Regions from separate parts of the Streptomyces sp. NPDC048392 genome, predicted to be linked through region 2. Evidence: predicted binding sites of a transcription regulator. Region 2 holds the regulator's gene; each other region holds the start of a gene.
What was found. Region 2 encodes HrcA, which represses chaperone genes, less so after heat shock. Its sites were predicted from a motif close to TTNGCACTCNGNNNNNCNGAGTGCNAA; they were not measured.
Positions count from the first base shown of each region.

Region 1: groL (chaperonin GroEL) is a predicted target of HrcA. The motif match lies at 5,654-5,680, and genes of this name have one in related genera.
Region 3: groES (co-chaperone GroES) is a predicted target of HrcA. The motif match lies at 4,308-4,334, and genes of this name have one in related genera.

Region 1 is NZ_JBICYB010000005.1:151,125-160,785, forward strand. Features, by position in the region: gene ACGFYH_RS10515 (TetR/AcrR family transcriptional regulator) at 1-228, shown strand, start outside; gene ACGFYH_RS10520 (carboxylesterase/lipase family protein) at 853-2,448, opposite strand; gene ACGFYH_RS10525 (NADH:flavin oxidoreductase) at 2,544-3,674, opposite strand; gene groL (chaperonin GroEL) at 3,899-5,527, opposite strand; gene ACGFYH_RS10535 (cold-shock protein) at 5,873-6,076, opposite strand; gene ACGFYH_RS10540 (MoaD/ThiS family protein) at 6,504-6,779, opposite strand; gene thrC (threonine synthase) at 6,776-8,077, opposite strand; SAM riboswitch class I at 8,095-8,242, opposite strand; gene ACGFYH_RS10550 (glucosyl-3-phosphoglycerate synthase) at 8,384-9,328, shown strand; gene ACGFYH_RS10555 (hypothetical protein) at 9,332-9,661, opposite strand, start outside.
Region 2 is NZ_JBICYB010000001.1:151,820-161,480, reverse strand. Features, by position in the region: gene ACGFYH_RS00645 (S41 family peptidase) at 1-2,036, opposite strand, end outside; gene ACGFYH_RS00640 (hypothetical protein) at 2,129-2,647, opposite strand; gene ACGFYH_RS00635 (16S rRNA (uracil(1498)-N(3))-methyltransferase) at 2,895-3,644, opposite strand; gene ACGFYH_RS00630 (nitronate monooxygenase) at 3,641-4,726, opposite strand; gene dnaJ (molecular chaperone DnaJ) at 4,847-5,983, opposite strand; gene hrcA (heat-inducible transcriptional repressor HrcA) at 5,984-7,000, opposite strand; gene ACGFYH_RS00615 (MBL fold metallo-hydrolase) at 7,172-7,906, shown strand; gene ACGFYH_RS00610 (DUF3097 domain-containing protein) at 7,941-8,738, shown strand; gene hemW (radical SAM family heme chaperone HemW) at 8,965-9,661, opposite strand, start outside.
Region 3 is NZ_JBICYB010000002.1:329,598-339,258, forward strand. Features, by position in the region: gene ACGFYH_RS05490 (RNA polymerase sigma factor) at 1-1,023, shown strand, start outside; gene ACGFYH_RS05495 (methyltransferase domain-containing protein) at 1,136-2,425, opposite strand; gene ACGFYH_RS05500 (polysaccharide deacetylase family protein) at 2,408-3,364, shown strand; gene ACGFYH_RS05505 (polysaccharide deacetylase family protein) at 3,361-4,104, shown strand; gene groES (co-chaperone GroES) at 4,481-4,789, shown strand; gene groL (chaperonin GroEL) at 4,923-6,548, shown strand; gene ACGFYH_RS05520 (hypothetical protein) at 6,786-8,057, opposite strand; gene ACGFYH_RS05525 (SDR family NAD(P)-dependent oxidoreductase) at 8,293-9,066, opposite strand; gene ACGFYH_RS05530 (MOSC domain-containing protein) at 9,108-9,661, opposite strand, start outside.

The DNA.
Region 1 (9,661 bases), on a different contig from region 2:
CGGGACCTGCTCGCCGACTGGCGCAACGGGGGCGTCTCCCAGCTCCGGGACCGGTTCCGGCAGGCCGTCGAGGACGGCGATCTGCCCCCCGGCACTGACCCGCTGCACGTCGCCCGCTACCTCATGACCTTCGCCAACGGCATCTCCGTGCAGGCCACCGGTGGCGCCACCCGTGAAGACCTCCAGCGGGTGGCCGACACGGCCCTGCGCAACTGGCCACCCGCCTGACGACACCCTTCAGGGCCGTACGCACACCACGCCGCCTCAGCGGCAGACCCCTGACGGGCGGAGCGGTTCAGCCTCGGCGCGGGACGCCCCGCGAGGGACCCCTCTCAAAAACCGAGGACAAAACAGCGATTTTGTCCTCGGTTCTCGACATGCCCCCCACCGCCCCACCAGCTCACCGGCCCACCAACCCGCCAATCCACCGGCCCACCGGCTTCCCAACCCACCAACCCACCGGCCCACCGGCTTCCCAACCCACCCCGCACCGACCCGCCGGTCGTCAGACGCCAAGCCCCACCGACCCACCGGTCGTCAGACGCCAAGCCCGCCCGTCGTGCTGGCGAGACGCGAGACACGCGCGCCCCTCACCCCGGGCCCCTGGACGGCCCACCCGAGGGACCGGCATGCCCGGACACCCGCTCTCCCCCGGCCGCCCGCACGCTTCTCACCCGTGCTGGAGCGGGCCGGGTCAAGGGTGGCCCGAAGGGCCATCGGCGCAGCCGACGCGGAGCGCCCTTGACGCGGGTCGTGGAAGCACGACACTGGCCAAGAAGCGGGCGGCCCCAGGCCCAGGTTCAGGCCCAGACCCAGACCCAGACCCAGACCCAGCAGGAGGCTCCGAAAAGGTCACGCCTCCGGTCCCGGCCCCACCAGCGGCAGCGGCAGCGGCAGCGGCGCGAACTCGTACCCCTCCCACAGGCGCCGGGACGTCTCCTCCGGGTACGGCGCGACGGTCGGCTCGGCGTCCAGAACCTGTACGAGGCGCCGTTCCGTGTCGTACACCGGCCAGCCGGGGTCGCCGGTGCGGGCGAACGCCGTCCAGGCGGAGCGGAAACGCGACGACAGGGCCAGCGCCTCCTCGGACGGCTCCGCACCGGCGAACAGGAGCAGCGCCACGTCCGCCTGGAAGGTGCCGAAGAGGAGCGGGACGTCCAGCGCGTGACAGGCGCCCAGGGCGCCGCCGTCGGCCGGGGCCGGCCAGGTCAGTTCGTAGACGTGGGCCCGGCCGCCGCCCGCGAGGTGCGCCTCGGCCAGGTGCAGGGAGGGCATGGCGAACAGCCAGTCGGTCTGGACGCGTTCGTAGAGGTCGTTCGCACAGGCGCCGGGGAACGCCGCCCGGTAGGCGGCCTCGCCGCCCGGTGCGTACAGGCGCAGGGAGGCGCTCGCGCGGGCCTCGTCGATCTCGCCGAGCTTCCCGGCCATGGCGGTGAACAGGCGGTGCTCGTCCCGGTTGTGACCGACGACCAGGTCGACGTCGCGGGACGCGCCGGACGCGAGCGCCTGCCAGGGCATGACCGGCAGGACCTCGCCGTCCACGACCGGGGAGTACGGGGTCACCGTGGGCGCCGCCCGCCCCCAGCGGGCGACGTTGCCGGGCATCTTCGGGGCGAGGGCCTGACCGGCCCTGACCAGTCGGTCCGGGGCGACGCCCGAGAGGTCCGCGACGGTCGGGCGGAGACCGACCTCGGCGGCGAGGGCGGCGCCGAGGTCCCGGGCGAGTTCGGCGGAGAAGAACGTGCCCGGCACGCTCTGGGCGATGGCCCGCCGGAAGAGTCCGGCCGCGCGCGGCATGGCCAGCAGGGCGGCCACGGAGCCGGCACCCGCCGACTCGCCGAAGACGGTGACCCGGCCGGGGTCGCCGCCGAACGCGGCGATGTTGTCCCGTACCCATTCCAGCGCGGCCACCTGGTCGAGCAGGCCCCGGTTGGCGGGGGCGCCCTCGATGTGGGCGAAGCCCTCCATGCCGACGCGGTAGTTGAGGGTGACGACGACGAGGTCGCCGTCGGCGGCGATGCGACGGGCGTCGTAACCGGGGCTGCCGGAGTGGCCGAGCCTGTACGCGCCGCCGTAGATCCAGACCATGACGGGGCGGTGGGCGGCCGGGTCGGCGGCCGGCGTCCAGACGTTGACCGTCAGCCAGTCGTCGCCCCCGGGGGCGGCCGGCGCGCCGGAAGCGTCCGGTACGCCGGGAGCGGCCGGCGCGCCGGGGGAGTCCGGTACGCCGGCCGCCCCCACGATGCCGAGGTCCTGCGGGGGCGGCGGACCGAAGACGTAAGCGTCGCGTATGCCGTCCCAGGGGCGTGCGGGGCGCGGGGCGGCGAACCGGGCGCCTCCCACCGGGGGTTCGGCGAACGGGATGCCGCGGAAGACGGTCAGGCCGTCCTCGGCCCGTCCGCGCACCGCACCGAAGACGGTGCGCACCACGGGGTCGGTCGTGCTCATCGATCACTCCTCACTGGTCTACCGCAGGCCGTGCGCCAGTTGGTGATCCATGGACCCTACGCCGTGGTGCGCACCGCGCTCGGCCGGAGGGCTGCTCAGCTCAGGGTCTTCAGCGACGCCGCGTCGTACGGGGCGAGGGCGTCGAAGCGGCCGGTGAGCACCTTCTCGGCCCACTGCGGGTCCTGGAGCAGCGCGCGGCCGACGGCGACGAGGTCGAACTCCTCGCGCTCCATGCGGTCGAGGAGGTTGTCGAGGCTGCCGACGGGAGCGCCCTCGCCCAGGAATGCCTTGGTGAAGTCGCCGTCGAGGCCGACCGAGCCGACGGTGATCGCGGGCCTGCCGGTCAGCTTCTTGGTCCAGCCGGCGAGGTTGAGGTCCGCGCCGTCGAACTCGGGGAGCCAGTAGCGGCGGGTGGAGGCGTGGAAGGCGTCCACTCCGGCCGAGGCGAGCGGAGAGAGGACGGCCTCCAGTTCCTCGGGGGTCCCGGCGAGGCGGGCGTCGTAGGCCTCCTGCTTCCACTGGGAGTATCGGAAGATCACGGGGAAACCGGGGGAGACCTTCTCCCGTACGGCGGCCACGATCTCGGCGGCGAACCTCGTCCGGGCCACGGGGTCGCCGCCGTAGGCGTCGGTGCGGCGGTTGGTGCCGGGCCACAGGAACTGGTCGACGAGGTAGCCGTGGGCGCCGTGGATCTCCACGCCGTCGAAGCCGATGCGCTCGGCGGCCGCGGCGGCCTCGGCGAAGGCGCCGATGACGTCGTCCAGGTCGCGCTGGGTCATCGCCCGGCCGGTGGCCCGGTCCTCGCCGATGCGCAGGCCGGACGGGCCGACGGGGGGCGCGTCGGCGAAGGGGGGCTCCCCGGCCTTGCGCACCATGCCGATGTGCCACAGCTGCGGCACGATCGTGCCGCCCGCCGCGTGCACCGCCTCGGCGACCCTCGCCCATCCGGCGAGCTGCTCCTCGCCGTGGAAGCGCGGCACCCGGTCGCTCTGCCCGGCCGAGTCGTGGCCGACGTACGTCCCCTCGGTGACGATCAGTCCGACCCCGGCGGCGGCGCGGCGCGAGTAGTACGACACCACGTCCTGGCCGGGTACACCACCCGGGGAGAACATCCGGGTCATCGGCGCCATCACGACGCGGTTCGGCACGGTGAGGCCGTTGATGGTGGCCGGGCGGGCGAGGAGCCGGGCGGCGCGGGAGGCGGCCTCGGCGGGGATGACGGTCACGTGGGGCTCCAGAGGTGGGTACCGATGGGTATGTGCGCGCGCATGCACCGCACCCCCACCTGAACCACCCCGTCCCGCCGGACCATTCCGTCCCCCGCCGCCGATCTGCCGTGACCCGGGCCACACGGGGTGGTCGGGGCGGGAAACGCCCGAGGGCGGCACCCCCTTGTCGGGGGTGCCGCCCTCGGTCCGTGCGGGACGGCCGATCAACCGGAAACGGTCGATCAGAAGTCCATGTCACCGCCCGGCATGCCGCCCGGAGCGCCGCCGCCGGCGGCGGCCTTCTCCGGCTTGTCGGCGATGACGGCCTCGGTGGTGAGGAACAGCGCGGCGATGGAGGCGGCGTTCTGCAGCGCGGAACGGGTCACCTTCGCCGGGTCGATGATGCCTTCGGCGATCATGTCGACGTACTCACCGGTCGCGGCGTTCAGGCCGTGGCCGACGGTCAGGTTGCGGACCTTCTCCACGACGACGCCGCCCTCGAGACCACCGTTGACGGCGATCTGCTTCAGCGGGGCCTCCAGGGCGAGCTTCACGGCGTTGGCGCCGGTCGCCTCGTCACCCGACAGCTCCAGCTTCTCGAACACCTGGGAGGCCTGGAGCAGGGCCACGCCACCACCGGCGACGATCCCCTCCTCGACGGCCGCCTTCGCGTTGCGAACGGCGTCCTCGATGCGGTGCTTGCGCTCCTTGAGCTCGACCTCGGTGGCGGCACCGGCCTTGATGACGGCCACGCCGCCGGCCAGCTTCGCCAGGCGCTCCTGGAGCTTCTCGCGGTCGTAGTCGGAGTCGCTGTTCTCGATCTCGGCGCGGATCTGGTTGACCCGGCCCTGGACCTGGTCGGCCGAGCCGGCGCCGTCCACGATCGTGGTCTCGTCCTTGGTGATGACGACCTTGCGCGCGCTGCCCAGCAGGTCCAGCGTGGCGTTCTCGAGCTTGAGGCCGACCTCCTCGGAGATGACCTCGCCGCCCGTGAGGATGGCGATGTCGCCGAGCATGGCCTTGCGGCGGTCACCGAAGCCCGGGGCCTTGACGGCGACGGACTTGAAGGTGCCGCGGATCTTGTTGACGACCAGGGTCGACAGGGCCTCGCCCTCGACGTCCTCGGCGATGATCAGCAGCGGCTTGCCCGACTGCATGACCTTCTCCAGGAGCGGCAGCAGGTCCTTGACGTTGCCGATCTTGGAGTTGGCGATGAGGATGTACGGGTCGTCCAGGGACGCCTCCATACGCTCCATGTCGGTGGCGAAGTACGCCGAGATGTAGCCCTTGTCGAAGCGCATACCCTCGGTGAGCTCGAGCTCCAGACCGAAGGTCTGGGACTCCTCGACGGTGATGACGCCTTCCTTGCCGACCTTGTCCATGGCCTCGGCGATGAGCTCGCCGATCTGGGTGTCGGCGGCGGAGATGGAGGCCGTGGAGGCGATCTGCTCCTTGGTCTCGACGTCCTTCGCCTGCTCCAGCAGGGCGGCGGAGACGGCCTCGACGGCCTTCTCGATACCGCGCTTCAGGGCCATCGGGTTGGCGCCGGCCGCGACGTTGCGCAGGCCTTCCTTGACCAGGGCCTGGGCGAGGACGGTCGCGGTGGTCGTACCGTCACCGGCGACGTCGTCCGTCTTCTTGGCGACTTCCTTGACCAGCTCGGCGCCGATCTTCTCGTACGGGTCCTCGAGTTCGATCTCCTTGGCGATGGATACACCATCGTTGGTGATCGTGGGGGCGCCCCACTTCTTCTCGAGGACGACGTTGCGGCCCTTGGGGCCGAGCGTCACCTTGACGGCGTCCGCGAGCTGGTTCATGCCGCGCTCGAGGCCGCGCCGTGCCTCCTCGTCGAACGCGATGATCTTGGCCATGTGAAGTGGTCCCTCCAGGACTGGGGGTGATTCCTTCGGACCGCGCCCGCGCCCGCGACGGACGGCTCGCCGGCGTTGTGGTTCCTTCCCCACTCGGCCTGCGGGCCTCACCGACCCGGTCCTTCGTTGTCACTCTCACCTTCAGAGTGCTAACGCCAATGATTAGCACTCGCCCCCGTCGAGTGCAAGCGCCTCCCACGGATCGGCCATGCGGTCAGCCACCCGCGAACAGGGACCGGGCGGGTGTCCGGGCAGGTGTCCGGGCAGGCCGAAGGGCCCGCACCCCCCGGTTGGGAGGTGCGGGCCCTTCGGAGAAGAACCGTTCGCTTGCGGTGGCCGGACGTCTCAGGCGCTGAGGCGAACCATGTCGGCCTGCGGGCCCTTCTGACCCTGCGAGATCTCGAACTCGACCCGCTGGCCTTCTTCGAGGGTGCGGTAGCCGTCCATCTGAATCGCGCTGTAGTGGACGAAAACATCCGCACCACCGTCGACCGCGATGAAGCCGTACCCCTTCTCCGCGTTGAACCACTTGACGGTGCCCTGAGCCATGCCTAACTCCCCTATTACTGGCCCTTGCACAGATCCGCACTTCGCGGACCCGGGTCAGACCTCGCCCCCCACGACCGGGGGCGTGCGCCGGAACGCGTCGACCGCGGCTGAATGTATCTGTCCAACTGCCGTCTGCAACAGGTCAATCGGACGAGAAATCTGGACGCACCCGGTCCGGAATGTGGCGAGAATTCGCCTGAATTCGGGTCAAGTCAGGTCACTCAAAAGGAGTAAAAGCCGCGAAACACGCCCACACTTTGGCTGCTTCTTGTCGGGCCGGCGGCAGGAATTCACGGTTCCCGTTGTCGTGATCGGGAGCGCGTTCCCCAACTCTACCGCGCTCAACCCAATGGAATTGCCCCCTCCGCTTCTCTTACGGAGAGGGCAAGACGCACTACCGGAAGTATCAGCGGGAGATCAGCGGGGATCAGCCGCCGGCGACCGCCGGGATGATCGAAACCCCCGCGCCGTCCGGGGTCGCGGTCTCCAGGCCCTGCTCGAAGCGGACGTCGTCGTCGTTGACGTAGACGTTGACGAAGCGGCGCAGCCTGCCCTGGTCGTCCAGGACGCGGGCGGCGATGCCGGTGTGGTTCTTCTCCAGGTCGGAGATGATCTCCCCGAGGTTGGCGCCCTCGGCATCGACCTCGGCCCTGCCGCCGGTGTAGGTGCGCAGGATGGTCGGGATGCGAACGGTCACGCTCATGCGAGGCCAGCCTCTCGGAAGGAGTCCAGGTTCGGGCGGATGGTGGCGCTGAGGCCGGTGCCGGCCACCGCGTCGAGGGTCTTGAGTCCGTCGCCGGTGTTGAGGACGACGGTGCTGAGCGCCGGGTCGAGGACGCCGTTCTCGATCAGCTTCTTCGTCACGCCGACCGTCACGCCGCCCGCCGTCTCCGCGAAGATGCCCTCGGTACGGGCGAGCAGCTTGATCGCGTCCACGACCTGCTCGTCGGTCACGTCCTCCACGGCACCGCCGGTGCGGCGCGCGATGTCGAGGACGTAGGGGCCGTCGGCCGGGTTGCCGATGGCCAGCGACTTGGCGATGGTGTCCGGCTTCTGCGGGCGGACCACGTCGTGACCGGCCTTGTACGCCGTGGAGACCGGCGAGCAGCCCTCGGCCTGCGCGCCGAAGATCCTGTACGGCTTGTCCTCGACCAGACCGAGCTTGATCAGCTCCTGCAGCCCCTTGTCGATCTTCGTGAGCTGGGAGCCGGAGGCGATCGGGACGACGAGCTGGTCGGGCAGCCGCCAGCCGAGCTGCTCGCAGATCTCGTACGCCAGGGTCTTGGAGCCCTCGGCGTAGTACGGGCGCAGGTTGACGTTGACGAAGCCCCAGCCCTCGCCGGCCGGGTCGCCGATCAGCTCGGAGCAGAAGCGGTTCACGTCGTCGTAGTTGCCCTGGATGCCGACCAGCTCACCGCCGTAGACGGCGGCCATGACGACCTTGCCCTGCTCCAGGTCGTGCGGGATGAACACGCAGGAGCGGAAACCGGCGCGGGCGGCGGCGGCGCCGACGGCACCCGCGAGGTTGCCGGTGGAGGAGCAGGACAGGGTGGTGAAGCCGAAGGCGCGGGCGGCCTCGATGGCCTGGGCGACGACGCGGTCCTTGAAGGAGTGCGTGGGGTTGCCGGAGTCGTCCTTGACGTACAGGCCGCCGGTGACGCCGAGTTCGCGGGCGAGGTTGTCGGCCTTGACGAGCTTGGTCCAGCCGGGGTTGATGTTCGGCTTGTCGGCCACGTCGGCGGGGACGGGCAGCAGCGGGGCGTAGCGCCAGATGTTGGCCGGGCCCGCTTCGATCCGCTTGCGCAGTTCCTCGGTGTCGTAGGCCGAGAAGTCGTAGGCGATCTCGAGGGGGCCGAAACACTCCTCGCAGGCGAAGACCGGTCCGAGCGGTACCCGGTGGCCGCACTCCCGACAGCTCAGCGCCGCGGCGGGACCGAGGTCGACCGTGGGGTTCGCTGCGTTCGCGGAGTTCGTGGTGCTTTCGGCAGTCTGCACAGCCATGGAGGCGAGGCCCTTTCTCCTCATCTTCCTCACGACGCATCTCGCCGTGAGACGGATTTGGCACCTTCCCTAGCCGGGAGCCCCGCCACGTCTGTGTGACAAGAGCCGGCTGGAGGGTTGCCGGGGCTTCATCGGGCCGTATCCCTCTGCCCCTCTGGATGAGCGGTATGTGGTTGTTTTTCCGTTGTGCGCGCGGCGACCCCGGCATGCGGTGGTCCCACGCGTTGTTCAAGACTGTAACCGAAGGCCAGGACGGTTGAGATAGTCGTCCGTACCGCGAGATGGATCACAAAGGAGCTTCGGGACGTGCTGGAAGAAGTCGAGCGCTGGCTGAGCGCACGCTCCTGGTCCGCCGCGGACCGGCCGATCCAGCAGATCCTGTCCGCCAAGCACGCCACCGGGCAGTCGGTCAGCGTGGTGCTCCCCGCCCTCGACGAGGAGGCGACGGTCGGCGACATCGTCACGGTGATCCGGCGGGAGCTGATGCTCCGGACCCCGCTCGTCGACGAGATCGTGGTCGTGGACTCCGGTTCGAGCGACCGTACGTCGGAGGTGGCCGCGGCGGCGGGCGCGCGAGTGGTGCACCGGGACGCGATCCTCCCGCGAATCCCGGCCGTGCCCGGCAAGGGCGAGGTGCTGTGGCGATCGCTGCTGGTCACCGGCGGCGACATCGTCTGCTTCGTCGACGCGGACCTGCGCGAGTTCTCCGCCGACTTCGTCTCCGGGATCGTGGGGCCGCTGCTCACCGACCCGGACGTGCACCTCGTCAAGGCCGTGTACGACCGTCCGCTGGACGGGGCGGCCGGGCAGGGCGGCCGGGTCACGGAGCTGATGGCCCGGCCGCTGCTCAACATGCACTGGCCGCGACTGGCCGGCTTCGTCCAGCCACTGAGCGGCGAGTACGCGGCCCGCCGCTCCCTGCTCGAACGGCTCCCCTTCCCGGTCGGTTACGGCGTGGAGCTGGGCATGCTGGTCGACGCCCTGCACCTGGTGGGTCTGGACGCGCTCGCCCAGGTCGACGTCGGGGTGCGCGTCCACCGCCACCAGGACGGGCGGGCGCTGGGCCGGATGGCCGCGGCGATCTACCGCACCGCCCAGCTCCGGCTGGCCCGCGGCCACCTGATCCGGCCGGCGCTCACCCAGTTCGAGCGGGGCGTCGACGGCTTCGAGCCGCGCACCTTCGCCGTGGACACCGAGGAACGGCCCCCGATGGCGGAGATCGCGGAGTACGCGGCCCGGAGGGTGGCCTGAGCGTCAGCCGGGGACGCCGTCCGACCAGCGCCAGGTGCCGCCGGAGTCCCGCTCACAGGTCAGGTACTCGCCGCCGCGGCCGTGGGTGCTCAGGCCGTGGTGCCTGCCGGCGCAGAACTGGCCGTCGGCGTAGCAGTTGCCCGCGGGGCTCGTCAGCTCGCAGGCGCCGGTGCCGCCGCCCGTGCCGCCACCGTTGCCGCCACCGGTCGAGCCCGTGCCGCCGTCCCGCGTCTTCGACGGCTTCGGGGCCGGCTCGGGGGTGTGCAGCAGGCGTCCGGCGCAGTCGCGGCCGTCGCGGGGGACGGTGAAGGTCACGGTGCCGGGTCCGCCGCT
Region 2 (9,661 bases):
CGCCACTCCGCGGCCGGTTCGACGGTCTGCCGGACCCGGCCCAGGTCGACGGTGATGTTGGTGTCGCTGTCCTCGTCGCCGGAGGCCCGCCGGTCGCTGGGGACGACCTTGAGCCGCCCGTCGGTCCACAGCAGCACCCGTTTGCCGTCGCCGCTCACCTCGAAGTGGTCGGCGTCGCCCGCGAGGTGCTCGACGCGCTGCTGGGCGAGGTCGTACCGCTCCAGCTCGGTGTTCGGGTCCGGGTCCTCCGGGTTGGCGCGGGAGGCGCCGAGGACTCCGGTGAGCGGGTGACGCAGCCACAGGACGCCGTCCTTGGCGGCGCGCAGCCGGGAGTAGCGGGCGGCCTCGACCGGGAAGGGCACGATGCGGTCGGCGAGGCCCTCGATGTCGATCCGGGTGGTGGGGGTGCCCTCGCTGTCGGGGGTCTCCTCGCGGTCCGGGGTCTCGAAGGGGCGGCCGTGGCGCTGCGGACCGAAGGGCGAGGGGGTGGTCGCGGCGAGCGTGATCAGGTAGGGCCGGGCGCCCTCGACGAAGGCGAGGTCGAAGACGTGCTCGTCGTAGACCGGGTCGAAGGAGCGGGTGGAGAGGAAGGCGAGGTGCTTGCCGTCCAGGGTGAAGGCCGGCGAGTAGTCCTTGAAGCGCAGCGGCGTCGCCTCGCTCACCGACAGGTCGGTGGTGTTGGCGAGCCTGAGCTGGCGCAGCGGGTCGGGGCCGGGATGGGACCAGGCGAGCCAGGACGAGTCGGGCGAGAAGACGAGGCCGGAGGCGTCGCCGTGATCGCTGCGGTCGACCTCGCGGGCCTCGCCGCTCTCGCGCTCGACGAGCAGGACCCGCCCGTCGTGCGAGGCGACGGCGACGCGGCTGCCGTCGGGGGCCACGGCGAGATTCAGGACCCGGCCGAGCTGCCCGGCGGCCAGGCGCCGCGCGGTGGCGCCCGGGGCGAGTCCCGTGGCGGGCGCGAACTCCAGGGCGTCGTCGCCCTCGGCGTCCGTCACCCACACCACCCACTCCTCGCCGTCGGCGCGGAAGGTGCGCGGCAGCCGGGTGCGGACGCCGGGCGTCACGGCCAGCGCGCGGGCCGGTCCGGCACGGTGGGTGACCCAGTGCACGCCGCCGCGTACGGCGACGGCACTGCCGCGCGCGGTGTGGTCGGGGGACGCGGAGCCGAACCAGCGGGCGGCGTTGACCGGGAACGGCTGGAGGTCGACGCGGGCGCCGCCGAGCCGGACGCCGAGCCGGCGCGGCTCGGCCCCGTCGAGGTCGTCCAGCGTCCACAGTTCACCGGCGGACGAGTAGACGACGCGGGTGCCGTCGCCGGCGGCGTGCCGGGCGTAGTAGCCGTCGAGGGGGGTGTGCCTGCGCAGGTCGGAGCCGTCGGCGAGGGAGGAGTAGAGGGCGCCGGTGCCCTCGTGGTCGGAGAGGAAGGCGATCCGGTCGCCCGCCCAGAAGGGGTACTCGATGTTGCCGTCGAGGTCGGCGTGCAGCCGGACGAACTCGCCGTCGTCCTCGGCGTCGATCCACAGCTTGCCCGCCGTGCCGCCCCGGTAGCGCTTCCACCAGGCGGCCTCGCGGCCCATCGGCGTGGACAGCAGCACGGTGTGCGGCCCGTACGCGACGTCACCGACGGGCCCGTACGGCAGGGTGGTGGCCGGTCCGCCGTCGAGCGGGACGGCGCGGGCCCAGGTCCGGCGCAGACTGGCCTCACCGTGGGTGCTGAGGGCGAGGACCCGGCCCTCGGCGGTCCAGCCGCGTACCTGGGTCCTGACGCTGCCCCAGTGGGTGAGGCGCTGGGCGGGGCCGCCGTCGACGGGCGCGACGTGCACCTCGGGAGCGCCGTCGCGGGTGGAGGTCCAGGCGACCGTGGTGCCGTCGGGCGAGATCCGCGGGTGGTTCACCGGCACGTTGTCGGCGCTGACCCGCCAGGCCCGGCCGCCGTCGAGCGGGGCGAGCCACACGTCGTCCTCGGCGGTGAAGGCGACCAACTCGCCGTGCGGGTGCGGAAAGCGGAGGTAGGCAGGCGCTGCGGGCTGTGTCACCCCCTCACCCTATGCAGCGGCACGGCCCGCCGACAGAGGTTTGGATCACTTCCCGGCCGAGGGCGGCCGGTGATCGTGCACCTCCCTCCGGGCTATTTGCCCTCCACCGGCCGGCAGTGCGGGTCGTCCGGGCACCAGATGGTGCGGGTGACGGTCACGGTGGGGCCCGGCCCGTGCGGGGAGGGCCGGTTCCCGTCGGGCGGGGCGCTCGTGGCGTCGCAGTTGCCCAGCCCCTTGACGCGGAACCACTCCTCGCCGTCCACCTCGGCGGTCAGGTTCCCGCGTACGCAGGCGCCGTTGACGACCCGGGTCACCTTGCCGTCGACGGTGATGTCCTTGCCGGTGTCCGTCCTCCCCTCGCAGTGGACGGAGGCGACGGTGTTCTCGGCCGCCGAGGCGGTGGTGCCCTTGTCGCCGTAGGAGGCGGTGCAGGTGAGCCAGCGCACCTCCGCCTTCTGCCGCTCCAGTTCGCGGGTCACGGTCCGGTCGGTCGTGTAGGCGACCGACGCGGAGCTCAGGCCGCCCGGCTCGCACGCGACGACACCGCCGACGGCGACGACCGAGCCGACGACCACCGGAGCCACGCGCCGAATCCGTCTCAATGCCCCCATGGAGGGCAGCGTGCCACCGGTGCGGGACCGGCGGTAGGGCGCATACGGCCACTCCTCACGACCGCGGACGGGTGGGCAACGACCGCGGGCGGCGCAGGCTCGTCCCGGACGAACGGACCACCTGCCCGCGGAGCCACGGGCGGAAACGGGGCGGCGACGGGCGAACCGGATGGCTGGGAGCTGTTCCCGGCGGCCGTCGCCCCGGCCGACACCGCGGACGGCTGACGGGGGCCGGCGGCCGGGGCCGTCAGGACCAGCGGCCGGTGCGGGCCAGGAGTACGGCGGTCGCGGCGGTGCCCGCGGTGGAGGTGCGCAGGACGCTGCGGCCCAGCCGGTAGGGCTTGGCACCGGCCGCGGCGAAGAGGGCCAGTTCCTCGGGGGACACGCCCCCTTCGGGGCCGACCACCAGCACGATGTCGCCACCGGTGGGGAGTTCGACGGCGGACAGCGGTTCCTCGCCGCTCTCGTGGAGTACGGCGGCGAACGCGGCGTCGGCCAGAAGTGAGGCGACCCGCTTGCTCGTCGCCGCGTCCGCGACGTCGGGGAAGCGGACCCGGCGGGACTGCTTGCCGGCCTCCCGGGCCGTCGCCCGCCACTTGCCGAGCGCCTTCAGGCCGCGCTCGCCCTTCCACTGGGTGACGCACCGGGACGCCGCCCAGGGCACGATCGCGTCGACCCCGACCTCGGTCATCGTCTCGACGGCCAGCTCGCCGCGGTCGCCCTTGGGCAGGGCCTGGACGACGGTGATGCGGGGCTGCTCCGCGGGCTCCTCGCGCACGCCGTCCACGACGGTGACGACCAGCCGGTCCTTGCCCTCGGCGGCCTTGACCACGCCCTCGGCCCGGCGTCCGCGTCCGTCGGTGAGGACGACGTCCTCACCGGCCCGCAGCCGCTTCACGGAGACGGCGTGCCGCCCCTCGGGGCCGTCGAGGACGTACTCCCCCGCGGGCAGGTCCTCCGGGCGCAGGGAGCCGACCACGAACACCGGTGCCGTCATCGGGCGCCGCCTCCCGTCGCGTAGTCCGACAACGCTGTCCCGGCGGCGGCGAGTTCGGCCACCAGTACCTCCACCAGCTGTCCCGCGGGCAGTTCGCGGGCCATCCGGTGCCCCTGTCCCGCCCAGAGCGCCAGGCCCTGCGCGTCGCCCGCCTTCGCCGCCGCCTTGCGCACCGGCGCGGTGAGGTGGTGCACCTCGGGGTAGGCGGCGGGGGCATAGGGGCCGTGCTCGCGCAGGAAGCGGTTGACCAGGGCGCGGGCGGGGCGGCCGGAGAAGGCGCGGGTGAGTTCGGTGCGGACGAACAGCGGGTCGGTCAGTGCCTGCTTGTGCGGGGCGTGCGCGCCGGACTCGGGGGTGGGGAGGAAGGCGGTGCCGAGCTGGGCCGCGCTCGCGCCCGCCGCGAGGACGGCGGCGATCTGGCCGCCGCGCATGATGCCGCCTGCGGCGACGATCGGCAGGCTCACCGCCTCCCGGGCCTGGGCGACCAGCGACAGCAGTCCGGTTCCGGCGCCGCCGGTGTCCGGGTTGTCCCGGTGGGTGCCCTGGTGGCCGCCGGCCTCGGTGCCCTGCGCGATCACGGCGTCGGCGCCGGCATACTCGACGGCCCGCGCCTCCTCCACGGTGGTCGCGGTGACCAGGGCGAAGGTGCCCACCCGGTGCAGGGCGTCGACGGCCTCGCGGCTCGGGACGCCGAAGTGGAAGGACACCACCGGCACGGGGTTGTCCAGCAGTACGGCGAGCTTGGTGTCGTAGCCGTCGTCGCGGGGGCTGTCGGGGTCGCCGAGCTCCGTCTCGTACCAGGCGGCCTCACCGGCCAGCTGGTGGGCGTAGACACCGACGGCGGCGGGGTCGGCCGTCTCCGGCTGCGGCAGGAAGAGGTTGACGCCGAAAGGGCGGTTCGTCAGCCCCCGCAGCTGCTTGATCTCCTGGTACATCCCGTCCGCGGTCTTGTACCCGGCGGCCAGGAATCCCAGCCCTCCCGCCTCGGACACCGCGGCCGCGAGCCGTGGCACGGAGACGCCGCCCGCCATGGGCGCCTGCACGATCGGGTAGGGGAAAAGATCGGTCAGTGCGGAGGACATGACGGCATGTTGTCACGTCCTCCGCACAAGTCCGAATCCGGGCTTCCGTTGGCATACGCCAGAAGCATCCGCCTCGTGAAGAGCCCGGCGACGGCCCGTTGGGCCTTCCGGACACCGGGCTCAGCGCCCGTTGAACGCGTCCTTCAACCGGGAGAACAGCCCCTGCTGCCCGGGTTGGAACTGTCCCGTCGGACGCTCCTCGCCACGGAGCTTGGCCAGCTCACGCATGAGGCGTTCCTGTTCGGGGTCGAGCTTGCCGGGGGTCATGACCTCGACGTGGACGATGAGGTCGCCCCGGCCGCCGCCACGCAGGTGGGTGACGCCCCGGCCGTGCTTGGGGATCGACTGGCCGGACTGGGTGCCCGGGCGGATGTCGACCTCCTCCATGCCGTCGAGGGTCTCCAGCGGCACCTTCGTGCCGAGGGCCGCCGCCGTCATCGGGATGGTGACCGTGCAGTGCAGGTCGTCGCCGCGGCGCTGGAAGGTCGAGTGGGGCAGCTCGTGGATCTCGACGTACAGGTCACCGGCGGGACCGCCGCCGGGGCCGACCTCGCCCTCGCCCGCGAGCTGGATCCGGGTGCCGTTGTCGACACCGGCCGGGATCTTCACGGTCAGGGTGCGCCGGGAGCGGACCCGGCCGTCGCCCGCGCACTCGGGGCACGGGGTCGGGACGACGGTGCCGAAGCCCTGGCACTGGGGGCAGGGGCGGGAGGTCATGACCTGGCCCAGGAAGGACCGGGTGACCTGCGAGACCTCACCGCGGCCGCGGCACATGTCACACGTCTGGGCGCTGGTGCCGGGCGCCGCGCCCTCGCCGTTGCACGTGTTGCAGACGACCGCGGTGTCGACCTGGATGTCCTTGGTCGTACCGAAAGCGGCCTCGTCCAGCTCGACCTCGATGCGGATCATCGCGTCCTGGCCGCGGCGGGTGCGCGAACGCGGTCCGCGCTGCGACGCCGTACCGAAGAACGCGTCCATGATGTCCGAGAAGTTCCCGAAGCCACCCGCGCCGAAGCCGCCCGCGCCACCGCCGGCGGCCTGCGAGAGGGGGTCGCCGCCGAGGTCGTAGACCTGCTTCTTCTGCGGGTCCGACAGCACCTCGTAGGCGGCGTTGATCTCCTTGAACCGCTCCTGGGTCTTCGGATCGGGGTTGACGTCCGGGTGCAGCTCGCGGGCGAGCCTCCGGAACGCCTTCTTGATCTCGTCCTGGGAAGCGTCGCGGCGCACGCCGAGTACGGCGTAGTAGTCCGTGGCCACCTACGACTCCGCCAGGATCTGTCCGACGTACCGTGCCACTGCGCGTACCGCTCCCATCGTTCCCGGGTAGTCCATGCGGGTCGGTCCGACCACGCCGAGCTTGGCAACCGCCTCGCCGCCCGAACCGTAGCCCACCGACACGACGGACGTGGAGTTGAGTCCCTCGTGGGCGTTCTCATGACCGATACGGACGGTCACGCCCGGATCCTTCGCCTCACCGAGCAGCTTGAGGAGCACGACCTGCTCCTCCAGCGCCTCGAGTACGGGCCGGATCACCAAGGGGAAGTCGTGCCCGAAGCGGGTCAGATTGGCGGTGCCGCCGATCATCAGCCGCTCCTCGTTCTCTTCGACCAGCGTCTCCAGGAGAGTGGAGAGCACGGTGGAGACCGTACCGCGATCCTCGGCCCCGAATGCCTCGGGCAGGTCCTCGACCAGGCCGGGCACGTCGGTGAAACGGCGCCCGGCGATCCGGCTGTTGAGCCGCGCCCGCAGATCCGCCACCGACGTCTCACCGAACGGCGCCGGGCAGTCGACCATCCGCTGCTCGACCCGGCCGGTGTCCGTGATCAGCACGAGCATCAGGCGCGCGGGCGCGAGCGAGAGCAGCTCCACGTGCCGCACGGTCGAGCGGGTCAGCGACGGATACTGCACGACGGCGACCTGCCGGGTGAGCTGCGCGAGCAGCCGCACCGTGCGGGCCACCACGTCGTCGAGGTCGACGGCGCCCTCCAGGAAGTTCTGGATGGCACGCCGCTCGGGCCCGGTCATCGGCTTGACGCCGGCCAGCTTGTCGACGAAGAGCCGGTAGCCCTTGTCGGTCGGGATGCGCCCGGCGCTGGTGTGCGGCTGGGCGATGAACCCCTCGTCCTCCAGGGCCGCCATGTCGTTGCGCACGGTGGCCGGGGAGACGCCGAGGTTGTGCCGCTCGGTGAGGGCCTTGGAGCCGACCGGCTCCTCGGTGCCGACGTAGTCCTGGACGATGGCGCGCAGCACCTGGAGCCTGCGTTCACTGAGCATCCGCGCGCACCTCCAGCTGTCGTCCGGCCGGCGTCCGGCCGGTCCCGCCTTGCCTGTACCACTGTCAGTCCTGGCACTCACGGCGCGCGAGTGCCAGACTTCCCCGGGCCAGTGTACGGCCGTGGGGTACGCCCCCGGCAAGGCCGGTGCGTTGCCGTTAGCGTCGTCGCCGTGACGGTGACTTGGGAAGAGCTGGGCTGGGAGCGGCTGGCGGACGGGGTGGGGCGGTGCAGGCTGCCGGGGTGGGACTGCACGGCCGGGCTGGTCGTCGGGGCGGACGCGGCGCTGATGGTCGACGCGGGGTCGAGCCTGGACGAGGGCGCCCGGTTGCGCGAGGGAGCGCGGCGGCTCGCCGGCCGCCGTGTGACGCATCTCGCGCTGACCCACCCGCATTTCGACCACGTCCTCGGCGCCGCGGCGTTCGCGGGCGCGGAGGTGTACGGCGCGGTGGGCACGGACGCGCTGTTCGCGCCGGGCGGACACGGGCGGGAGGCACTGCGCTCGGACGCGGTGGCGGAGGGGCTGGACGCCCGGTCGGCGCGGGAGGCGGCCGACGCGCTCGTCCCCGTCCGGCACGAGGTCCGCGGCGAGCGCGCGCTCGACCTGGGCGGCGGCCGACGGGTGCTGCTGGCCGAGGTGGGACCCGGGCACACCGGTCACGACCTCGCGGTGCTGGTGCCGGGCGCCCGTGCGGTCGTGTTCTGCGGCGACCTGGTCGAGGAGTCCGGTGAGCCGCAGGCGGGCCCCGACGCCGTACCGGCGTGCTGGCCGGCCGCGCTGGACCGGCTGCTGGGCCTGGGCGGTGACGACGCGCTGTACGTTCCCGGTCACGGAGCGGTGGTGGACGCGGGCTTCGTCCGGGCCCAACGGGACGCGCTGGCCGCCCGTTTCGGCGTGTCGCGCTGATCACGGCGCGCGGACTCCTCGTATCGTCGTCAGAATGCGCCAGTACTCCGCCGACCTGACCCCTCCGTGGAAGAAACCGCAGCCCGTTCCCGAGGTCCCGGCCGATCCCGGCCTGGTGGTCGAGGAGCCAGGCACCGGCTTCTGCGGCGCGGTGACCGGCTGCGAGGCGGGCACGGTGACCCTGGAGGACCGCTTCGGCAAGCACCGGGTCTTCCCGATGGAACCGCGCGGCTTCCTGCTGGAGGGGCGGGTGGTGACGCTGGTGCGGCCGTCCTCCGGGCCGGTGCGGCCCTCCCGTACGGCGTCCGGTTCGGTCGCCGTCCCCGGCGCCCGCGCGCGGGTGGCCCGCGCCGGGCGCATCTACGTCGAGGGGCGGCACGACGCCGAGCTGGTCGAGAAGGTGTGGGGCGACGACCTGCGCGTCGAGGGCGTGGTCGTGGAGTACCTGGGGGGCGTGGACGACCTGCCGTCGATCGTGGACGACTTCGCGCCGGGTCCGGACGCGCGGCTGGGGGTCCTGGTGGACCACCTGGTGCCGGGGTCGAAGGAGTGGCGGATCGCGGAGGCGGTGACGAGCGAGCACGCGCTGGTCGTCGGTCACCCGTACATCGACATCTGGGAGGCCGTGAAGCCGTCGTCGGTGGGGATCGACGGCTGGCCCGGGGTGCCGCGCGGGCAGGACTGGAAGACGGGGGTGTGCCGGGCCCTGGGGTGGCCGTCCGAGACGGGCGCGGTGTGGCAGGCGATCCTGGCGCGGGTCGGCTCGTACAAGGACCTGGAGCCGGAGCTGCTCGGGCGGGTGGAGGAACTGATCGACTTCGTGACGGCGTGAGTCCTCGAACGCCGGACGGGCTCGATCCAGCCCGTCCGGCGCTCGAGGCCGAGGCCGAGGCCGTTCGAGGACGGGGCGGGGTCCGGGACGCGGCCGTTCAGGCCGAGGCCAGGTCTGGGGCGCAGCCGTTCAGGCCGAGGCGGTCTGGGGCGCGGCACCGCCGGGAATGGGGAAGGGCGGCGGGAACGAGAACGGGGAAGGGGCGGCGGGGGCGAGAAAGGACCGGTCAGTCCACCAGGTCCCGCACCACCGCGTCCGCCAGCAGCCGCCCGCGCAGCGTGAGCACCGCGCTCCCCGCCTCGTACGCCCCCTCCTGAAGGAGCCCGTCGGACAGCGCCCGCCGCGACGCCACGAGCCCCGCCTCCCGCAGCAACGACAGCGGGACTCCTTCCCGCAGGCGCAGTTCCAGCAGGACGCGCTCCACACGCCGGTCCTCGTCCGTCAGGATCTCCCGCCCGGCGCCCGGCGACCTCCCCGCCGCCAGTGCCGCCGCGTACGCGCCGGGGTGCTTCACGTTCCACCACCGCACGCCACCCACGTGGGAGTGCGCCCCCGGTCCCGCACCCCACCAGTCGGCGCCCCGCCAGTACAGCTCGTTGTGCAGGCAGCGCCCCGCGTCGGAGGTGGCCCAGTTCGACACCTCGTACCAGTCGAAGCCCGCCGCCGACAGGGTCTCCTCGGTGATCAGGTACCGGTCGGCGTGCACGTCGTCGTCGGTCATCGGGACCTCGCCGCGCCGGATGCGCCGGGCGAGCCGCGTGCCCTCCTCCACGATCAGGGCGTACGCGGAGACGTGGTCGGGTCCGGCGCCGAGCGCCGCGTCCAGCGAGGCCCGCCAGTCGTCGTCGGACTCGCCGGGGGTGCCGTAGATCAGGTCGAGGTTGACGTGGTCGAAGCCCGCCGCGCGGGCCTCGGCGACGCAG
Region 3 (9,661 bases), on a different contig from region 2:
AACTACGCCCGCAAGCTGGCGGAGATCGGCCGGGACCTGCCCGCCTCGGCGCCCGCGCCCGAGGAGCCCGCCGACCCCGAGGACATCGACGACGACCTGCTGCGGCTGGTCTTCACCGCCTGCCACCCGGTGCTGTCCGCCGAGTCCCGCATCGCCCTCACCCTTCGCCTGCTCGGCGGCCTGACCACCTCCGAGATCGCCCGCGCCCGACTCGTCCCCGAAGCCACGGTCGCGCAGCGCATCGTGCGCGCCAAACGCACCCTGGCCACGAAGAACGTCGCCTTCGAGGTGCCCTACGGCCCGGATCGCGCGGCCCGCCTCGGCTCGGTCCTTGAGGTCATCTACCTGATCTTCAACGAGGGTTACGCGGCCACCGCGGGCGACGACTGGCTCCGCCCCGGCCTGTGCGAGGACGCCCTGCGCCTGGCCCGCGTGCTCAGCGCCCTGATGCCGAAGGAACCCGAGGTCCACGGCCTGGCCGCCCTGCTGGAGTTCCAGGCCTCCCGCACCGCCGCCCGCACCGGGCCCGACGGCGAGCCGGTCCTCCTGAAGGACCAGAACCGCCACCGCTGGAACCGCATGCTCATCGCCCGCGGCATCACCGCCCTCGACCACGCCCACACCACCACCGGCTCCGCCGCCCCGGGCCCGTACGTCCTCCAGGCCGCGATCGCCGCCTGCCACGCGACGGCCGGGACCTACGAGGACACCGACTGGCCGCGCATCGCCACGCTCTACGGCCTGCTCGCGGCGCGCACTCCGTCCCCGGTCGTCGAACTCAACCGCGCGGTGGCCGTCTCCATGGCCGAAGGACCGGCCCCCGCCCTGGTTCTCGTCGACGCCCTCGCCGCCGAACCCGCCCTGCGCGGCTACCACCTGCTCCCCAGCGTCCGCGGCGACCTCCTGCTCCGCCTGGGCCGCACGGCCGAGGCGCGCGCGGAGTTCGAACGGGCGGCGTGTCTGACCCGCAACGCACGCGAACGCGCCCTGCTGACCCGCCGCGCCGAGGAGGCGGCCGGTTAGGAGGTCTCGTCCGGACGCCGCCGGGACCGCGGTGCCGGGCACGCGGCGGACCCCGCGCGGGCCGGCCGCGAGGCACCGTGGCCCGGAACCGGCCTGATCCGGACGGCACCCCCTAACGCGCCGGGTGCCCGATCAGCATCGTCGGCGCCCCCGCGACCCGGGTCAGGAAGACGGTGGCCGCGTGCGGCCCCTGCGGCCTGACCTTCCCGCGCAGTTCCTCCGGCCCGACCGCCGAGCCCCGCTTCTTCACCGTCAGCGTGCCGACCCCGCGCTCCCGCAGCAGCGCCCTCAGCTTCTTGACGTTGAAGGGCATCCGGTCGGTGATCTCGTACGCCGTGGCGTACGGCGTCGGCAGCAGCTCGTCCGCGGTGACGTACGCGATGGTCGCGTCGAGCAGCCCGCCGCCGACCTGTCCGGCGACCTCGGCGACCAGGTGGGCCCGGATGACGGCGCCGTCCGGCTCGTACAGGTACCGGCCGGGCGTGCGGACCTCCGGGTCGGGCAGGCCGGTGCCGGGCAGGGTGCGGGGGCCGGGCAGCAGCGTGGCCCGCACCGCCCCCGGCGCGGCACCGGTGCCGAACCACAGCACGGCCTCCTTCACGTCCCCGCCGTCGGAGATCCACTCGGCCCCGGCGTCCTCGGGCACCGCCTCGTGCGGAATGCCCGGCGCGACCTTCAGCGCGGCGGCGCGGGACGCCGCACGGGCCGCCCGGACGGCCCAGGACAGCGGCGGCGAGTACGCCTCGGGGTCGAAGATCCTGCCGCGCCCGCCCCGCCGCGCGGGATCGACGAACACGGCGTCGTACCCGTCCGTGTCCACCTCCGTGACATCCGCCTCGCGCACCTCGACCAGGTCACCGAGCCCCAGCGCGTCGGCGTTGGCGCGGGCGGCCGCGGCCGTCGCCGGGTCGCGGTCGACGGCCAGCACCCGGATCCCGGCGCGGGCCAGCGCGATCGCGTCGCCCCCGATCCCGCAGCACAGGTCGGCGACGGAGGTGACGCCCAGCGCCGCGAACCGCCCGGCCCGGTACGCCGCCACGCTCGCCCGCGTCGACTGCTCGACCCCGTCGGGTGTGAAGAACATCCGCCCGGCGTCCTCGGCCCCGAACTTCGCCACCGCCCGCTGCCGCAGCCGCGCCTGCCCGAGCGCCGCCGACACCAGCTCGACGGGGTGCGTGCGCCGCAGCCGGGTGGCGACCGCCAACTCCCGCTCCGGGTCGGTGTCGCGCACCTCGTCGAGGAGCGCGCGGCCTTCGTCGGTGAGCAGGGCGAGGAGGGAGTCCAGGTCGTTCACCGCCTCATTGTGGGCCAGTCGGTGGACGCTGTGCCTCCGGCGCGGTGTCGGGCCGGTTCCGGCGGCCGGGGACTGCGAGGATCCGGCACCATGCGAGAAGTCGTACAAAATGACAAAAGTCGGGCGTCGCGCGTGTCCCGGGCCTCTCGTCCCGTTCTCCGCAGGCGCGGAGCGATCGCCACCGCCGTCCTCGCCGTCGCCGGCCTCGCCGCCGGCTGTGCGCACGACGACGCCGGCGAAGCGCGGGGCGCCTCCGGCCGGCAGCCCCTCCAGGCGCCCCCGGCCCGCGCCCTCGACGGCTACGCGTCCAAGCTGCGCGCAGCCCAGGCCGCCCGGGCCGCCGCCGCCAAGCGCTGGAACCTCAGGAAGGTCCCGCTGGCGGCGCCCGCGCCCCCCGCGAAGAAGCCGGAGATCAAGGCCCGCGAGGGCTTCGAGGTGGACGGCCAGGAGCAGGAGGGCCTCCCGCCGGTCTTCACCACGGTCCCCACCAAGGAGAAGATCGTCTTCCTCACCATCGACGACGGCGCCGAGAAGGACCCGGCCTTCCTGAGGATGATGAGTGAGCTGAAGGTCCCCTACACGGTCTTCCTCACCGACAAGGAGATCAAGGACGACTACGGCTACTTCGAGAGGATGCAGGCCCGCGGGATCACCCTCAACAACCACACCCTGAGCCACCCCTACCTCCCGGCGCTCTCCTACGAGGAGCAGAAGCGGGAGATCTGCGGCATGCAGGACGTGATGGAGAAGCACTACGGCAAGCGCCCCGTCCTCTTCCGCCCGCCCTTCGGCAACTACAACCGCGACACCCTGCGCGCCGCGAAGTCCTGCGGTATCGAGTACGCGCCGATCTGGAGCGAGGAGGTGTACGTCGACCACTGGGAGTACCGCGAGTGGGACCAGGACCTGCACCCCGGCGACATCGTCCTCACCCACTTCCGGGGCACGGACGACTGGGACGGCACGATGACCGACATGGTCCGCCGCTTCCTGAACCGGATCACCGCCGAGGGGTACGCGGTGGCCCGCCTGGAGGACTACCTGTGAGGCGAGGGCGGTTCCGTCCGGCCGGCACCGCCCTGGCCGCCCTGGCCGCCCTCCTGCTCGCCGGCTGCGCCGAGTTCGCCGCCCCCGCCGAACACGCGGCGGTCGCCGGGGACCCCGCCCGGGGCGGCGACGGGCGCAGCGACCAGGGGAGGGCCCTGCCGCCCGTCGTGGACCACGTCCGCACCACCGACCGGGTCGTCTTCCTCACCTACGACGACAGCGCCGAGCGCGACCCCGGCCTCGCCGACCTGATCCGCGAACGGCGGCTCCCGGTCACCCTGTTCCTCACCGACACCGTCGCCGGACCGGCGTACGGCGACTTCGCCCGGCTGCGGTCGGTCGGCGCGAGCCTGCAGAACCACACCCTCGACCACCGCACCCTGCGCGGCCTGCCCTACCCCGGCCAGCGCGCCGAGATCTGCGGTCAGCAGGCCAAGCTCAGGTCCCGCTTCGGTGTCCGCCCCCGCCTCTTCCGGCCGCCGCACGGCACGTACGACACCACCACCCTGCGTGCCGCCGCCGACTGCGGCATCACCGCCCTCGTCCTGTGGCGCGCCACCCTCGACACCGGCGGCACCCTCACCTTCAGCCGCGGCGACCACCGCCTCCACCCCGGCGACATCGTGGCCGTCGGCCCGGACCACCCGACGGCCGCGCACCTGCGGTCCCGCACAAAACGTTTGCTGAGGACGATCGAGGAGCAGGGGCTGAGGGCGGCCCGCCTGGAGGACTACCTCTGACAGCGATGATGCTCGCGGTGACGCCGCTGGTGGGTCTGACCTCTCGGCGTCGGCGGGTACCTCGGCCGCCCGGCGTCTGAGGGCGAGGCCGCTCAGGCCGGAAGCGGGGCCCGGGGGCGGCGGTTCCCGCGACGCGCGCACCCGCGGCGAGTGCGTTTCGAGGAGGCGTGAGCACGGGAAATCCCGCCGACGCGCCGTCGGCATTGGCACTCAGCTTGACCGAGTGCTAATCGCAGTCATAGTCTCGGCTCTGGCACTCCCCACCGGAGAGTGCCAACAACGCGACGGGCAGGTCCGGCACCCGCGACGACGGATCGACCTGGTCGCCACCTCAGACAGTTAACCCCGTGAGATCTCCGAAGGGGGAGGTCGGATCGTGACGACCACCAGCTCCAAGGTTGCCATCAAGCCGCTCGAGGACCGCATCGTGGTCCAGCCGCTCGACGCCGAGCAGACCACGGCCTCAGGCCTGGTCATTCCGGACACCGCCAAGGAGAAGCCCCAGGAGGGCGTCGTCCTGGCCGTGGGCCCGGGCCGGTTCGAGGACGGCAACCGTCTTCCGCTCGACGTCAGCGTCGGCGACGTCGTGCTCTACAGCAAGTACGGCGGCACCGAAGTGAAGTACAACGGCGAGGAGTACCTCGTCCTCTCGGCCCGCGACGTGCTCGCGATCGTCGAGAAGTAGAAGTAGCACCTCACTTCACCGAAGCACCTTGCTTTTCTGCTGCGCCCCTGACTCCCGCTACCACCAAGAAGCCGGGCGCCGGGGGCGCAGTGCCGTATAACCCCAAGATTTCCGGAAGAGGGCTCACGCTCCCATGGCGAAGATCCTGAAGTTCGACGAGGACGCCCGTCGCGCCCTCGAGCGCGGCGTCAACAAGCTCGCAGACACCGTGAAGGTGACGATCGGCCCCAAGGGCCGCAACGTCGTCATCGACAAGAAGTTCGGCGCCCCCACCATCACCAACGACGGCGTCACCATCGCCCGCGAGGTCGAGGTCGAGGACCCGTACGAGAACCTCGGCGCCCAGCTGGTGAAGGAGGTGGCGACCAAGACCAACGACATCGCGGGTGACGGCACCACCACCGCCACCGTGCTCGCCCAGGCACTCGTCCGCGAGGGCCTGAAGAACGTCGCCGCCGGTGCCTCCCCGGCGCTGCTGAAGAAGGGCATCGACGCGGCCGTCGCGGCCGTGTCCGAGGAACTCCTCGCCACCGCCCGCCCGATCGACGAGAAGTCCGACATCGCCGCCGTCGCCGGTCTGTCCGCCCAGGACCAGCAGGTCGGCGAGCTGATCGCCGAGGCGATGGACAAGGTCGGCAAGGACGGTGTCATCACCGTCGAGGAGTCCAACACCTTCGGTCTGGAGCTGGACTTCACCGAGGGCATGGCCTTCGACAAGGGCTACCTGTCGCCGTACTTCGTGACGGACCAGGAGCGCATGGAGGCCGTCCTCGACGACCCGTACGTCCTGATCAACCAGGGCAAGATCTCCTCCATCGCGGACCTGCTGCCGCTGCTGGAGAAGGTCATCCAGGCCAACGCCTCCAAGCCGCTGCTGATCATCGCCGAGGACCTGGAGGGCGAGGCGCTCTCCACCCTCGTCGTCAACAAGATCCGCGGCACCTTCAACGCGGTGGCCGTCAAGGCCCCCGGCTTCGGCGACCGCCGCAAGGCGATGCTGCAGGACATGGCCGTCCTCACCGGCGCCACGGTCATCTCCGAGGAGGTCGGCCTCAAGCTCGACCAGGTCGGTCTCGACGTGCTCGGCACCGCCCGCCGCATCACCGTCACCAAGGACGACACCACGATCGTCGACGGTGCCGGCAAGCGTGACGAGGTCCAGGGCCGCATCGCCCAGATCAAGGCCGAGATCGAGAGCACGGACTCCGACTGGGACCGCGAGAAGCTCCAGGAGCGCCTCGCGAAGCTGGCCGGCGGCGTGTGCGTGATCAAGGTCGGCGCCGCCACCGAGGTGGAGCTGAAGGAGCGCAAGCACCGTCTGGAGGACGCCATCTCCGCGACCCGCGCCGCGGTCGAGGAGGGCATCGTCTCCGGTGGTGGCTCCGCGCTGGTCCACGCCGTCAAGGTCCTCGAGGGCAACCTCGGCAAGACCGGCGACGAGGCCACCGGTGTCGCGGTCGTCCGCCGTGCCGCCGTCGAGCCGCTGCGCTGGATCGCCGAGAACGCCGGCCTGGAGGGTTACGTCATCACCTCCAAGGTCGCCGAGCTGGACAAGGGCCAGGGCTTCAACGCCGCCACCGGCGAGTACGGCGACCTGGTCAAGGCCGGCGTCATCGACCCGGTGAAGGTCACCCGCTCCGCCCTGGAGAACGCCGCCTCCATCGCCTCCCTCCTCCTGACGACCGAGACCCTGGTCGTCGAGAAGAAGGAAGAGGAGGAGCCGGCCGCCGGTGGCCACAGCCACGGCCACTCCCACTGAGCGCTGCGCTGAGCTGAACGGTGCCCGGTACCCCCTCGGGGGTGCCGGGCACCGGGCGTCTCCGGGCACCGGGTCCGCGTCCGCCCCGCCGGGTCCACTGCCGGGTACGGCACCGTTGTGGAGGCCCGCCCGCGCCCGCGCCCGCTCGCGGAGCCGCCCGTCGCTACGGCCCCGCGTCTCCTGCGGTGCGCGTCTGCGCACCCGGTGTCACAGCATCCGGTGCCACAGCACCCGGTGTCACAGCAGCCCGCTCAGCGGCAGGACACGCTCGGCGAGCCGCCCGCGCAGCCTTCCCCCGGCGGTGTCGCCCTCCGCGAGCCAGTCGGCGGTGACCAGCGATCCGGCGTGCCCGGTCACGTCCTCGGGCCGCAGGGCGCAGAACGATGCGGCCGCGTCCAGGTCGAGACCGTCGTCCGAGGCGCTCGCGAGACGGCCGTCCGGACGGCTGTGGGCGGCGGTGTACACGGCGAGGAGCCGGGTGGCGGCGGCCGACTTCCTCTTGCGGAGCTTCCGGTCGCCCACCGCCTTCTGCGCCCACCCCGAGAGCCTCGCACGGGTGACCTTGCCGAAGGAGAACGGGCGGGGCCCCAAGGCCAGCAGAGAGGGGACGGTGACCTGGGTGGGCTCCTCGGGCCGGGAGGCCAGCGCCTCCGCGACGGTGACCGTCTCCGGCAGCCGCAGCCAGCCGACGTCGACGAGTTGCTCAAGCACCCGCTCGGCGTCGCCCGGCAGCCAGCCGTTGAGATCCTGCCCGGTGACGTTCCCGGTGCCGGCCCGCGCGGCCCGCAGGGTGAGCATGAGCACCGCCAGCCGCGCCTCGGCCCCGGGGAGCGGGGCGTGGACCCGGACGTGGTCCAGCACGCCACGCGCCTGGGCGGCCTGAGTCCGGGTCAGCAACCGCTGGACCACCGGCCCGCTTCCGTCCACCGCGACGCCGAGACGGTTCGCGTTCATCTCGCGGGTGGTCCGCGCGGCCGCCTCCGCCCGCTCCGCCTCCTCGCGCAGGGACGCGTCGCCGGTGACGGTGGCCCACACGGCGAAGGCGCGGGCCTTGCGGTCGTGGAGTTCGGCGAGGACTGCGAGGTCGGGTTCGGGCCGCCGCTGATACGCGCGGAACGCGTCTCCGAGGTCGATGAGCTCCAGCCGCAGGACATCGGGCCGCAGGTCGTACGGCACGATCCGCTGCGCGATCTTCCCCCACGGCTTCTTCTCGCGCCGGGACGACGCTCCACGCGGCGCGGCGCTGCGGGCCTGGGGCAACCGTGTGGGACCGGTGCCGGGAGACGGGGTGCCGGACGCGGCGGAGGGAGAAGAAGAGGGGGCGGGGCAGGGGGAGGGCGTTGGGCCGCCGTCGGAGAACATCGGCGCCGCGCCGCCGCCCGCGGGCCTCCGGTCCGCCCCGACGGCAACCGCGTGCCGCGTCCCGTCCTCCGTCACCCTGTCCGTACGCCTCCTCCGGTCGGTGCCGTCGACGAACAGCTCGCCCCGGTCACCCGTGCCCGCACTCACCCGATGCCGCCCTCTCCCTTGCCGACCTGCGACCTCCCGCAACGCTGCGGGCGCAGCCACCTGACGCTACGTCGCCCCCGCACACGACGTGAGGCACGGACGGGGGTAGACCACACGTTCGGGTGACGATCCTTGGCCGGAGCCGGAGCCGGAGCCGGAGCCGGAGCCGGAGCCGGAGCGGACGCGGCAGCGAGTCCGCCACCGCGATGCGGGAAGGGATGCGGCGCGTGCCCCCCTACCGCGGCCCGTACTTCCGCCCCGTCCGCGAAGTGATCCCGCCCAGCAGTCCCCGCGGCACCAGCTTCGCCGCGCCCATCAGCGTCTTGTAGCGCGGGTCGGGGATCGACAGGGACTTGCCCCGGGACAGGTCGGCGAGGGCCGCCGCGACGACGTTGTCCGCGTCGAGCCACATCCAGTTCGGGATGCTGTCCGTGCCCATGCCGGCCCGCTCGTGGAACTCCGTGCGCACGAAGCCGGGGGCCAGGGCCATCAGGCGTACGCCGCTGCCCGCCAGATCCCTCGCCACACCCTGGGTGAACTGCACGACCCACGCCTTGGAGGCGCCGTAGGTGCCGCGCGGGACGAAGGCGGCGACCGAGGCCACGTTGACGACGCCGCCGCGGCCCCGCTCCCGCATCGCCTCCACCCCGGCCGAGGTCAGCCGGAGCACCGCCTCGCAGTGCACCTTGAGCATGGTCAGCTCGTCGGCCATGGGGACCTCGAGGAAACGGCCCTTGCTGCCGAACCCGGCGTTGTTGACCAGCAGGTCGACGGGGTTCCTGCGCGCACCCAGCCGGGCGGCCACCGCGTCGATGCCGGCGTCCGTCGACAGGTCCGCCGTCAGCACCTCCGCCTCGATGCCGTGCCGGTCGTGCAGTTCGGTGGCCTGTTCGCGCAGCCGCTCGGTGTCGCGGGCCACCAGCACCAGGTCATGGCCGTCGGCCGCCAGCCGGCGCGCGAACGCGGCCCCGAGGCCCGCCGTCGATCCCGTAATCAATGCCGTTGTCATGGCGCAAGGTTATGGGTCCGGAGCAAGTAGGTCCGCTTGGCTCAGCCGCCGTACTGCGCCACGTACTTCCGCGCGGACGCCAACGCCTCCGGGTGCAGCGCCCCGCCCGCCGCGAGCAGCCGGGGGAGCAGCTCGCGCTGGGTCGTCACCGCGCGGAACTGCAGGGCCACCGTCACCTCGTGGTCGGGCCGGTGCACGATCCGCACCGCGTCGCCCGCCCGTATCTCCCCGGGCTCCAGCACGCGGAAGTACGCGCCCGGCGCGCCCTTCTCCATGAAGCGCTTCATCCAGCGCTGCTCACCCAGGTGGCCCTGGAAGGTGCGGCAGGGGATGCGCCCGGACGTCACCTCGAGCAGCGGCCCGGGACCGACCCGCCAGCGTTCGCCGATGAGGGCGCCGGAGAGGTCCAGGCCCGTGGTGGTGAGGTTCTCGCCGAACGAGCCGTTCGGCAGCGGACGGCCCAGTTCGCGTTCCCAGTCGTCCATGTCCTCGCGCGCCATCGCGTACACCGCCTGGTCGTCGCCGCCGTGGTGGCGGGTGTCGCAGACGGTGTCGCCGGCCAGTCCGCTCGCCCCGGACCCCTTGGCCCCGGGCG